One region of the Streptomyces thermospinosisporus genome, then DNA from elsewhere that is predicted to be linked to it. Evidence: riboswitches for the same ligand, from Rfam matches in the RefSeq annotation. Region 1 holds a riboswitch; each other region holds the start of a gene.
The links. A riboswitch is a leader RNA that binds a small molecule or an ion and turns the genes downstream of it on or off. The one in region 1 is predicted to bind cyclic di-AMP.
Positions count from the first base shown of each region.

Region 2: it holds a riboswitch for cyclic di-AMP, as region 1 does, so the genes downstream of both, ABD207_RS17105 (M23 family metallopeptidase) here and ABD207_RS21695 (M23 family metallopeptidase) in region 1, are expected to answer to the same signal.
Region 3: it holds a riboswitch for cyclic di-AMP, as region 1 does, so the genes downstream of both, ABD207_RS27490 (transglycosylase SLT domain-containing protein) here and ABD207_RS21695 (M23 family metallopeptidase) in region 1, are expected to answer to the same signal.

Region 1 is NZ_BAAAIZ010000067.1:77,370-81,504, forward strand. It holds gene ABD207_RS21685 (M16 family metallopeptidase) at 1-419, shown strand, start outside; gene ABD207_RS21690 (M16 family metallopeptidase) at 416-1,804, shown strand; cyclic di-AMP (ydaO/yuaA leader) riboswitch at 2,080-2,245, shown strand; gene ABD207_RS21695 (M23 family metallopeptidase) at 2,258-3,031, shown strand; gene ABD207_RS21700 (GntR family transcriptional regulator) at 3,290-3,988, shown strand.
Region 2 is NZ_BAAAIZ010000047.1:7,981-12,115, forward strand. It holds gene ABD207_RS17100 (PrsW family intramembrane metalloprotease) at 1-797, shown strand, start outside; gene ABD207_RS17105 (M23 family metallopeptidase) at 976-1,986, opposite strand; cyclic di-AMP (ydaO/yuaA leader) riboswitch at 1,999-2,155, opposite strand; tRNA gene ABD207_RS17110 (tRNA-Met) at 2,532-2,605, opposite strand; gene ABD207_RS17115 (dihydrofolate reductase family protein) at 2,642-3,769, opposite strand; gene ABD207_RS17120 (response regulator) at 4,043-4,135, opposite strand, start outside.
Region 3 is NZ_BAAAIZ010000101.1:50,264-54,398, forward strand. It holds gene ABD207_RS27475 (aldehyde dehydrogenase family protein) at 1-93, shown strand, start outside; partial or broken gene ABD207_RS27480 (IS5/IS1182 family transposase) at 95-376, opposite strand; gene ABD207_RS27485 (polyprenyl synthetase family protein) at 835-1,845, opposite strand; cyclic di-AMP (ydaO/yuaA leader) riboswitch at 2,467-2,633, shown strand; gene ABD207_RS27490 (transglycosylase SLT domain-containing protein) at 2,638-3,123, shown strand; gene ABD207_RS27495 (HAD family hydrolase) at 3,203-4,102, opposite strand.

The sequences.
Region 1 (4,135 bases):
CGCTCGGCTGGCTGGACGTGAAGGCCTCCGGCGACGTGGAGGTGCCGGTGATCGAGGCCGCCATCGACGAGGAGCTGGCGCGGTTCGCCGAGCACGGCCCCACCCCCGAGGAGATGGAGCGCGCCCAGGCCCAGCTGGAGCGCGAGTGGCTGGACCGGCTCGGCACGGTCGCCGGCCGCGCCGACGAACTGTGCCGCTACGCCGTCCTGTTCGGCGACCCGCAGCTCGCCCTGACGGCCGTGCAGCGCGTCCTGGACGTGACGGCCGAGGAGGTCCAGGAGGTCGCCCAGGCCCGCCTGCGGCCGGACAACCGCGCGGTGCTCGTCTACGAGCCCGTCGCCACGGAAGACAGCGCCGAGGGCGCGGAGGAAGCCGCTGCCCTCGCCGGCAGCGACGAGATCGAGGAGGCGGCGAAGTGACCGAGCTCGCCACGATGGAGTTCCACCCCCAGCCGCAGGCGGGCGAGGCCAAGCCGTGGGCGTTCCCGGCCCCCGAGCGCAGCACGCTCGGCAACGGCCTGACCGTGCTGCGCTGCCACCGCCCCGGCCAGCAGGTCGTCGCCGTCGAAGTGCTGCTCGACGCGCCCCTGGACGCCGAGCCGGCCGGTCTCGACGGCGTCGCCACGATCATGGCGCGCGCCTTCTCCGAGGGCACCGACAAGCACTCCGCCGAGGAGTTCGCCGCCGAGCTGGAGCGCTGCGGCGCCACCCTGGACGCGCACGCCGACCACCCGGGCGTCCGTCTGAGCCTGGAGGTCCCCGCCTCCCGGCTGGCCAAGGGCCTGGGCCTGATCGCCGACGCGCTCCGGGCGCCCGCGTTCGCCGACAGCGAGGTCGAGCGCCTGGTGCGCAACCGGCTCGACGAGATCCCGCACGAGCTGGCCAACCCCTCCCGCCGTGCCGCCAAGGAGCTCTCCAAGGAGCTGTTCCCGGCCGACTCCCGCATGTCGCGCCCCCGCCAGGGCACCGAGGAGACCGTCGCCGGCATCGACTCCAAGGCCGTACGCGCCTTCTATGACCGGCATGTCCGCCCGGCCACGGCGACCGTGGTGGTCGTCGGCGACCTCACCGGCGTCGACCTCGACGCGCTGCTCGGCGACACGCTGGGCACCTGGACCGGCTCCACGGCCCAGCCGCGGCCCGTCCCGCCGGTGATCGCGGACGACACCGGCCGCGTGGTGATCGTGGACCGCCCCGGCGCCGTCCAGACCCAGCTGCTGATCGGCCGGACCGGCCCCGACCGGCACGACCGCGTCTGGCCCGCGCAGGTGCTGGGCACCTACTGCCTCGGCGGCACCCTCACCTCCCGCCTGGACCGCGTGCTGCGCGAGGAGAAGGGCTACACCTACGGCGTCCGGGCGTTCACCCAGGTCCTGCGGTCCGCGCCGGACGGCACCGGCGCCGCGATGCTCGCCATCAGCGGCTCCGTGGACACCCCGAACACCGGGCCCGCGCTGCAGGACCTGTGGACCGTGCTGCGCACCCTCGCCGCGGAGGGGCTCACCGACGCGGAGCGGGACGTTGCCGTGCAGAACCTGGTCGGGGTGGCGCCGCTGAAGTACGAGACCGCCGCGGCCGTCGCGAGCACCCTCGCCGACCAGGTCGAGCAGCACCTGCCGGACGACTACCAGGCCGAGCTGTACCGGCAGTTGGCCGCCACCGGCACCGTGGAGGCCACCGCCGCGGTGGTGAACGCCTTCCCGGTGGACCGTCTGGTGACCGTGCTCGTCGGTGACGCGGCGCGGATCAAGGCGCCCGTGGAGGCCCTCGGCATCGGTGACGTCACCGTCGTGAGCGCCGAGTAGACGCCCGTGCGGGCGGCGAGTTGACGGTTGGTCGACGGCGCTGACAGCGCGGACACCGGGCGGACGGAGCGCCGGACGCCTCCGCGCGGCACGCGCGGGTGAGCCCTGGTGGCGGAAACGTCACCAGGGCTCACTTATGCCCGGATTGAGGCGGAGGGGGCCTGTCTGCCCTGTGGGATGCGCTACAAAAACCGGGATCCGTTTGGGAATTGAAACTCGCCCCGTTTAGCGTCGTGCGGGCTGTTCGTCAGGCAGTGCGCCGCACCCGCGGCACCGGACAGTCATCGCCGAGTCCCCGTACGGCGCGAGCCAGGGGAGCCGGGGACCCATAGGCAGTCCCTGGGGTGAATCGGACGCCCGCGCGCACCGCGAGGGGGTCCGTAGGAGACCTTCCTGCTCCGAACCCGTCAGCTAACCCGGTAGGCGAGAGGGAAGGAAAGGACCAGTCTGTACATGGCGTTGACCCGCGCCACGGGCAAGCATCGTCGTCCCAGCCGGATCCACCGCGGCACCGCGCGCGCCGCGGGCATAGCGGCCCTCACCGGCACCGGCGTCGTCGGTTCGCTCGCCGCTCCCGCCCTCGCCGCAGAGCCCGCCGCGGCGCAGACCGGCCTCACCCCCGTCATCGACATGGGCGACACGGTCGCCGACCGGATCGACGCCCAGGCCGCCGCCCAGCACGAGGCGGCGCGCGAGGCCGCCGAGGAGGCAGCCCGCAAGGCCGCCGAGGAGGCCGCCCGCAAGAAGGCGGCCAAGGCGGCCGCCGAGGCCCGGGCCGCCAAGGTGCGCGCCGAGCGCGAGGCCGAGCGCAAGCGCCTCAACACCTTCGTCTCCCCGATCGCCGGCTCCTACGTCTCCACCTCCTACCAGGCCGGCGGCGCCGTCTGGTCCTCCGGCAGCCACACCGGCATCGACTTCCACGCCGCGAGCGGCACCCCCGTCCGGTCCGTCGGCAGGGGCACCGTCGTGGAGGCCGGCTGGGGCGGCGCGTACGGCAACCAGGTCGTCATCAAGATGCACGACGGCACCTACACCCAGTACGCCCACCTGTCCTCGATCAGCGTCTCGGCCGGCCAGCAGGTCACCGCGGGCCAGCAGATCGGCAACTCCGGCGCGACCGGCAACGTCACCGGCGCCCACCTGCACTTCGAGGCCCGCACCAGCGCCGAGTACGGGTCCGACATCGACCCGGTCGGCTACCTCCGCGCGCACGGCGTCAAGCTCTGAGAGCACGCCCTTCGTCAAGCTCCGAACTGCGCGCCTCCGCCTTCCCCTTCTGGCCCCGGCTCCCCGAGCCGGGGCTTTCGGCTTCCCCGGGGCCGGGCGAGCCGGGGCTTTCGGCTTCCCCGGGGCCGGGCGCGCCCGGTTGTCCAAAAACAAGTATGAGTTCCGGCTCACCGTCGGAAATTCCTCCGGATTGCAATAGAGTCACGAAACAACACGTCCTTCGTCGGCGTGTCACGGGGATTGAGCCGGAGGTCGGTCATGCGTATTCCCGCGCACTCGGTGTGCACGGCGATCCGGGACGACATCGTCGCCGGTGTATTCGAGCGCGGAAGCCGGCTCACCGAAGAACTCCTCGCCCGCCGCTACGGCGTCTCCCGCGTCCCCGTCCGCGAGGCGCTGCGCACCCTGGAGGCCGAGGGCTTCGTGGTGACCCGGCGGCACGCCGGCGCCTGCGTGGCGGAGCCCACCGAGCAGGAGGCCGCCGACCTGCTGGAGATGCGTCTGCTGCTGGAGCCGCTGGGAGCCGCGCGCGCCGCCCAGCGCCGCACGGACGCCCATCTGAAGGTGCTGCGCGGCCTGGTGCGCCTCGGGCAGGAGCGTGCCCGCCGGGGCAGCAGCGATGAACTGCGCTCTCTCGGCAGCTGGTTCCATGAGACGCTCGCCCAGGCCTCCGGCAGCCAGGCGCTGGCCTCGATGCTGACCCAGCTGCGGCACAAGATCGCCTGGATGTACGCCCTGGACGCACCGGCCGACCCGGCGGAGTACTGGGCGGAGCACGGCGCGATCGTGGACGCCGTGGCGCGCGGCGACGGCGAGCGCGCCCGCTCGCTGACCGCGCAGCACACCGAGCGCACCACCGCCGCGCACCGGCTGCGCGCCGCCCCGGGCGGCGACCGCACCGGCGAGCCTGTGAGGAACACGCAACATGCCGTAAACACGACGAGCGCTCGGAATTAACACGGGGGCCGTATACAAAGAGCGCGGGAAATTCGCGGGGGGATTTTTCTGCTGCCCGGAAAGCCCAATAGCTGTGCCGACGGGGGATCGGCCGCCCGGGGGAAATGAAAAGTGAGGGGTCCGCCCGGCGTCCGGGCGAACCCCTCA
Region 2 (4,135 bases), on a different contig from region 1:
AGCTCACCGGCGGCAGCGGCATCCCCTCGGTGACCGCGGCGACGTTCTTCGTCCGCATCGTGATGTCCCCGTTCGCCCACCCGCTGTTCACGGTGCTCACCGGGATCGGGTTCGGCATCTCCGCCCTGTCCACCGAGCGCCAGCGGGTGCGGCGCGTGCTGCTGCCGCTGTCCGGACTGCTGCTGGCGATGGGCATGCACGCCCTGTGGAACGGCTCCTCGGCGCTGGGCGAGTTCGGGTTCCTCGCGGTGTACGCGGCGTTCATGGTGCCGGTGTTCGGGGTGCTGACCTGGCTGGTGGTGTGGACGCGGCAGCGGGAGCTGCACACCGTGCGGGCGGAGCTGCCCGCCTATGTGATCGCCGGCTGGCTGACTCCGGTGGAGCCGTACGCGCTGGGGCTGATGCGGGCCCGGCGCATCGCGCGGCAGTACGCGCGCCGGCACGGCGGGAAGGAGGCGGCGCGGGCGGTCGCCGAGTACCAGGCGTTCGCGACCTCGCTGGCGGTGCTGCGTCACCGCGGGCGGCTCGGGCGGGCGCGCGGTGACTTCGTGCAGCGGGAGGGCGAGCTGCTGCGGGAGCTGTGGCACCGGCGGGCGGCTGCCCGGCCCGCCCTGGAGTACGCGGCCCGCGCGACGGCACCGCCGCCTCCGGTGATGGTCTGGCACCCCGGCCCCGGGGCACCGGCGTACGGCCACATCCCCGGGCAGGCGCACGGTCACGGTTACGGTTACGGCCCCGCGTACCGCCAGGGTCACGGCTACGAGTACGGCTACGGCGGCAATCCGTACCTCGGGTGAGACGGGCGAATCGGTACTTCGGGCGAGCCGAGCCAATGGGTGGCCCCGGTGAGCCGAGCCGACCCGTGGCTCGGGTGAGCACGAACGCCGACCGGCAGCCCTGACGTCGGGGGGGCGCCGTCGGGACTGCCGGGGTTCAGGTGATGGCGGTGCGGCTCAGCGGGCCGTACGGATCAGATCAGGGGTTCAGGCCCTTGCTGCGCAGCCAGCTCATGGGGTCGATGCCCGAGGCGGAGCCGCCGGGGTGGACCTCGAGGTGCAGGTGGGCGCCGGTGACATTGCCGGTGGCGCCGACGCGTCCGATCACATCGCCGGTGTTGACCTTCTGGCCGACGCTGACGCTGATCGAGGACTGGTGGGCGTACCAGATCTCGGTGCCGTCCTCGAGGGTGAGCACCGTCTTGTAGCCGTAGGAGCCGTCCCAGCCGGCGAAGGTGATCGTGCCGGTGTGGACGGCCTTGAGCAGCGTGCCCGTGGGGGCGGCGAAGTCGAGCCCGGTGTGCTGGCCGGAGGACCAGTAGGCGCCGGCCTGACCGAAGGTGGAGCTGATGGTGTAGGAGGAGGTCGGCAGCGTGTACTGCTTGGCCAGCTCGGCGAGGCGCTCGGCCTCGGCCTTCTTCCTGGCTTCCTCCTCCGCCTTCTTCTTGGCGGCCTCGGCCTTCTCCTTGGCCTCGCGCTCGGCCTTGGCGGCGGCCTCGGCGGCCTCCTTCTCCGCGGCGGCGACGGCCTCGGCGGCGGCCTTGCTGGCGGCCTGGTCCTGCTGCTGCTCGACCTGCGCCATGATCCGGGCGCGCAGGGCCTCACCGGCACCCTGCTCGCTGTCGGTGGTGGCGCCGACGCTGCTGAGCGGGGTGGTGGAGCCCTTCGGGGTTTCCTCGTCGGCGATGAGGGAACCCACGGTGGGGAGGTCGGGCATGGAGATGGCGACCGGCGGCTTGCCGGTCTGGGCGCTGGCCATACCGCCGGCGCCGACGGCGGCTATGACACCGACGCCGAGAACGGTGGAGCTGCGGGCGAGTCCCCCGCCGCGCTGCTTGGTGACGCGATGCCGGCCGCGGACCGGGCGGACGGTCTCCGCCGTGGGGTTCCACTCCTCGAAGGGACCTTCGTCGGCGCGGGTGCCGCCGCCGTAGACGAACGTGTCGCTCGGGGTGAACGGGGCCTCGGGGGCAGGCCGGTTGGACGCCACGTGGGCGCACTCCTTTCCTTCCGTCTCCACCTACCGGGTTAGCTGACGGGTTCGGAGCAGGAAGGTCTCCTACGCGCGTATACGAACCGTGTCTCCACGGCGGCATACGCCCGATTCACCCCAATGTGTGGTTCCCCGGTTCCCTTGCGGGATTCGGCGCGTGAGCACGGAGCCGACTTCTGTGACGGCTGGGACGACCGCGCTGCGTTATCGAACGTTAATAGACATGAGCCTCGGATTCCAAGCCGTTCCTCTTGATCGTTAAGGATTTCCGCGCGGACTTAAGCGTCATCGACGGGCGAAAACGGGCGAGTTGACCGCACATCACGGGGGTCCGAGTTTCTGACATTGTGTCAGATGTTATGCGCAGCGGCGCGGTTCGATCACATGAAGTGACATCGGCGGGGGAGGTCGGGAGACCTCGATGGAGAAACCGAGGGGGTTGGGGAGGGCCGGCGCCGGACACGGAGGGACCAGGGGCGGCACGGGGTACGGAGAAACGCCGAGGGCCGGAACCCTTTCGGATTCCGGCCCTCGGACTTCAGTAGCGGGGACAGGATTTGAACCTGCGACCTCTGGGTTATGAGCCCAGCGAGCTACCGAGCTGCTCCACCCCGCGTCGGTACTCACCAGTATACGGCATCCGCGCGGGTGGTCAGAACAAGTGGCTGTTCGGGGCCTTCGCGCGCTCCTCGTGCTCGGGCAGAACGAGCACCGTCGCCCCTCCCTCCCTCAGCACCCCCGAGCCGTCCGCGCCCGGCACGAAGGTGTCCGGCTCGCGCCATGCGGTGACCACGCGGCGGACGCCGGCCTGAAGGATCAGCCGCGAGCAGGACGCCGGCCGGGACGCCCGGCGGGCGCACGGCTCCAGGCTGGAGTAGACCGTCGCGGTCGCCAGCCGGGGGTCGTCCGGGTCGGCCTTGGCCAGCGCGGCCTCCTCCGCGTGCGCCAGTGGATCGCTGCCCTCCCGCGACCAGCCGCGCGCCAGCTCCGTGCCGTCGGCCGCGACGATCACCGCGCCCACGCTGAACGCCGTCTGCGAGGGCGGGCACTGTGCCGCCAGCTCGCAGGCGAGCGCCAGCCAGTGGTGGTCGGCGGCGACGGGCAGCTCGCCGGTGCCGGGTGCGGTGGGCTCGTAGCGCATCAGAACGACGTCGCCGATCTGCCGGGTCTCGCACAGCCGCAGCCGTCCGCCCTGGTAGGAGCCGGGTCCGAAGAGGCGCGGGGCGTCCGGGTCGCCGACGAAGAGCGGGGCGAGCACCAGCTGGAGCTCGTCGGCGAGGCCCTGGGTGAGGAGCTGGGTGTGGATCACCCCGCCGCCCTCGACCATCAGCCGCCGCACACCGCGCTGGTCGTGCAGATGGGTGAGCAGGCGGCGCCAGTCGAGCTCCGTGCCGAGCGGCACCACATCGGTGGCCAGGCCGAGGGAGCGGGCCCGTTCGGCCCCCTTGTCCGTGGTGTAGAGGATCTTGTCGCCGCCGGTGTGCCAGAAGGCCGCGGCCGGGTCCAGGTCGCCGGACCCGCTGACCGTGACCTTCAGCGGGTACTCCGGCAGACCGCGTGCCCGGCGGGCGGCGCGCCGCTCGGGCGAGTTCACCAGCAGCCGGGGGTTGTCGGCGCGGATGGTGCCGGCGCCGACCAGGATCGCGTCCACCGAGGCCCGCACCTCGTCCACCCGGTCGAAGTCCTCCGGGCTCGACAGCAGCAGCCGCTCGGGACCGGTGTCGTCCAGATACCCGTCCAGCGAGACGGCGGCGGACAGCAGGACGTACGGATGGGGCATCGGCGCGCTCCTGGCGAGGGTCGGAGGAACAGCCGGCGGGCTGCTCGCCTCAAGTCTGACAAGCCCGGCGCGCGGACCGGGCACGGGTGGCGAGCGGGTGCCGCAGCGGCCGCGCATTTCACGGCTTCACGACCCGACGACCGGTCGAGCTCACGCCCCGAACGGCCCGGTCGAGCTCACGACCCATGGCCCGGTCGAGCTCACGACCCCATGGCCCGGTCGAGCCCTGATCAGGATCCGGCCGGCCCTCACCGGGGTCCGGTCGGGTCCTCATCACGGTTCGATCAGGCCCATCCGGATCGCGTATCTGGTCAGCTCCAGGCGGTCCTTCAGGCCGAGTTTGGCCAGCAGATTGGCGCGGTGCCG
Region 3 (4,135 bases), on a different contig from region 1:
GACTCCTCCAGCAACACCTTCCGCGAGCAGGGTGCGGTCGCGGTGGACTTCTACACCTGGTCAAAGTCGGTCTACCTCGGCTGGGAGGGCTAGGTTCTGTCTCTTTGGGCCAGCGTCGGGCCCGGATGAGGATGCCGGCGAGGTGGAGTGCGGCCTGGTGGGCGATGGCAGGCTTGCCGGTTCGTGCGGCCGGGCCGCGCCACTGCGTGAGCCGGTTGATGCACCGCTCGACGGTGTTCCGCTGCTTGCAGGCCTCGCGGTCGAAGCCGGGCGGTCGGCCGCCTTGGCGGCCTCGCCGCGGGCGGTGGCCGATCTGGCCGGACGGCTGCGGGACGACCGCCCGGATTCCCCGGCGCCGGAAGTGGCTGCGGATGGCGCAGTCCACACCGAACGCAGAAGGCCCTCACCTGTTCAGGCACCCGGTCCGTGTGTCACCAACGTCCCGGGACAGCACACCTGGGCGGCACGACTGCCCGCAGTGACGCGGCCGCAGGTGCCCGCGGTCGGGCGGGCGCGGTTGCCCGCAGCGAGGCGGTAGCCGCGCACGGCGCCCAGCAGGGCACCGGCGGTGGGCGGCCGCGGACCCGCGCGGCGGGGAGGGGTCGGGGTGGTGGTGTCCGCCCGCAGCGGCCGGCGCGTCCGCACCAGTGCCCAAAAGGCGACTGATTCCGCGCCAGACCGAGGACGGATACCACCACCCCGGCCCCGACTCACCCATTCAGCGTGGCGCTGCGCGCACCCTCACCGGGGCCGCGGTTGCGCCGCAGGCATGGCCACGGGGCCCCACCGGCCCGCAGGCAGGGAGAAAGCGCACCCCACCGGGAATCCCGGGAGTCAGCCGGCGCGGTGGACGACCGCGTCGCAGAGTTGCTCGAGGGCTGCCTTGGCGTCACATTCCTGGAGGGGGGCCAGGGCGGCCCGCGCCTCCTCGGCGAAGCGGACCGTGTCGCGGCGGGCCTGCTCCAGCGCCGGGTGCGCCCGCAGCAGACGCAGCGCCTCGGCGTGCCGCGCGTCATCCGTGAGGTCGGAGTCCAGCAGTTCGCACAGCGCCAGATCCTCCGCCAGCCCCAGCCGTGCCGCCCGCTCCCGCAGCCGCAGCACCGGCAGCGTGGCGATGCCCTCCCGCAGATCCGTCCCCGGCGTCTTCCCCGACTCGTGCGAGTCCGAGGCGATGTCCAGCACATCGTCCGCCAGCTGGAAGGCGACCCCCAGCCGCTCGCCGTACTGGGTCAGGACGTCCACCACCGTCTCGTCGGCACCGGACATCATCGCCCCGAACCGGCAGGACACGGCCACCAGCGACCCGGTCTTGCCGCCGAGGACGTCCAGGTAGTGGTCGACGGGGTCCCGCCCGTCCTGCGGCCCGGCCGTCTCCAGGATCTGCCCGGTGACCAGCCGCTCGAACGCCTCGGCCTGCACCCGCACCGCCTCCGGCCCGAGGTCGGCCAGAATGTGCGAGGCCCGCGCGAAGAGGAAGTCGCCGGTGAGCACCGCGACGGAGTTGCCCCACCGCGTGTTCGCGCTGGCAACGCCGCGCCGCACGGCCGCCTCGTCCATCACGTCGTCGTGGTACAGCGTCGCGAGGTGAGTGAGTTCCACCACAACCGCCGACGGCACGACCCCCGGTGCGTACGGGTCACCGAACTGTGCGGAAAGCATCACCAGCAGTGGCCGGAATCGCTTGCCCCCGGCCCGCACCAGATGCTGCGCGGCCTCTGTGATGAAGGGCACCTCGCTCTTGGTGGCCTCGAGCAGCCCTTCCTCGACAGCCGTCAATCCGGCCTGGACATCGGCTTCGAGAGCCTGGTCCCGCACGCTCAGCCCGAACGGCCCGACGACGGTCACGAGGGGTCTCCTGTCTGCTGGTGTCTACTGCCGATTACACGGTTTGTCGATAGGTCGCTGTCGCCACTCAAGTCAGCGTATCCGGTCACGTTTCGATCACCACCAGCGCCCGGGGTTACCCGCCGGGGCCGACCGGATCACACCACCGCATTCCTGATGGTTTGATCACAACACGTCTCGCGGAGCATCACGCAGCATCACGGAGCATCACCGAGCACCCCATTCCACCGTGTCGGGCCCCCACGAGCCCCCTGCCGAGCACTCCACCTCGCGCCACCGAGCACCTCACATCGCCACATCCACCATCCTGCCCGCCTCGGTGCCCGATTTGCCGCAATTACCAGGCGAATTCCTCTTGACGAAATATGCTCCCACCCCCCTCCCTCAGTGAAGTGCCTCACGCCCGGAACCTCACCACCCCCGCACCCGTCCGCACCCCTTTTCCCCATCCCTGCACCGGAGTTGACCCTTGGCGGCAGCAAAGAATCAAGTACACAAATCACCCCAGGACAAGATCAAACGACCACTTCTGTGATGACCGCACTTGTTCCCGGCATGTGCTCTCGCATACGTTCCCGGCCTGCCGGGCGGACGCCGAATCCTGCCGCCGCCCGCACCACCGATCGTCGATCACTCACGCACGGCAGGAGCGGGGGACCCAGGTAAGTCGCCGGGCCGGGCATCCGTCCGGAACGGCTAGGGGTGAAGCCATGCCCGAAGGGGCACGGCCGGGCACTCTCCCAGCCCGAACCCGACAGCTCACCTCGCAGGCGTAGGAGAGGACACACGAACATGCCTGCAACCGGTATGACCCGCCGCTTCCGCGGCCGCCGTCTCGCCCGTACCCTCGCCGTCGCCGGCACCGGCGCCGCCGTGGTCGCCCTGCCGCTCATCGGCGCCACCAGCGCCTCCGCGGCTCCGGCCGCGGCCCCGGCCGCCGCCACCTCGACGGCGTACCCGAACAACCTCGACGGCTGGATCCGCGAGGCGCTGTCGATCATGCAGCAGCACGGCATCCCGGGCTCCTACGACGGCATCTACCGCAACATCATGCGCGAGTCGTCCGGCAACCCGAACGCCATCAACAACTGGGACTCCAACGCCGCCAAGGGCACCCCGTCCAAGGGCCTGCTGCAGGTCATCGACCCGACCTTCGCGGCCTACCACGTGCCGGGCACCGCCTTCGACCCGTTCGACCCGGTCGCGAACATCGTGGCGGCCTGCAACTACGCCGCCGACCGCTACGGCTCCATCGACAACGTCTTCGGCGCGTACTGAGCCGAGTGGCCCACCCCCGGAGGGCTCGGGACGGCTTTGGGGAGCCGCCGGCCGCCCACCGGGACCCTGCTGAGATTCCCTACTGGGACGACAGAAGCGTGCTCTCGGCGGACGAGGACGCGAATCCGGAATCGCACCGGGGCGGCACCTGTTGGGGCAGGTGGCACCCGGTCTCCGGGAACAGACGCTCGAGGACGACGGCCACGCCGTCGTCCTCGTTCGTCGTGGTGACCTCGTCGGCCACCGCCTTCAGCTCCGGGTGCGCGTTGGCCATGGCGACGCCCCGGGCCGCCCAGTCGAACATGGGGATGTCGTTCGGCATGTCACCGAACGCCAGGGTCTGCTCCGGGCCCAGCCCGAGCCGCTCGGCCGCCAGTGCCAGCCCTGTCGCCTTCGTCACACCGCACGGCTGGAGCTCCACGGTCCCCGGCCCGGACATGGTCACCGTGGCGAGCGGGCCGACCACCGCACGCGCGGTCGCCGCCAACTCGTCGTCGGTCAGCTCGGGGTGGCGCAGCAGCACCTTGCTGATCGGCCGGGTCCACAGCGCGTCGCGCCGGTCGACCCGCACGGCGGGCAGCGTGGGGTGCGGCATCCGGTACCCCGGCTCGATCAGGGTCAGCCCGTCCACGCCGTCCTGGTCGACCGCCGCATAGACCTCCCCCACCTCGGCCTCGATCTTGCCCAGCGCGGTCTCCGCCAGTTCCCGGTCCAGGGTGACGGACCACACCATCCGGTCCGCGCCCGCGTCGTACACCTGCGCGCCCTGTCCGCACACCGCGAGCCCCGTGCAGCCGAGGGCCTCCAGCAGGGGCCGCACCCGGGGGGCCGGGCGGCCCGTCACCACGAGGTGCCGGGCACCGGCCCGCGCCACCCGCGCGAGCGCTGCGAGGGACCGGGCGGACAAGGTGTCGTCGCCGCGCAGCAGCGTCCCGTCCAGGTCGGTGGCGATGAGTGAATATGCGGTGGGTGCGGCCATGATCAGAGAATACGGACAACACGCCGGTGCTTC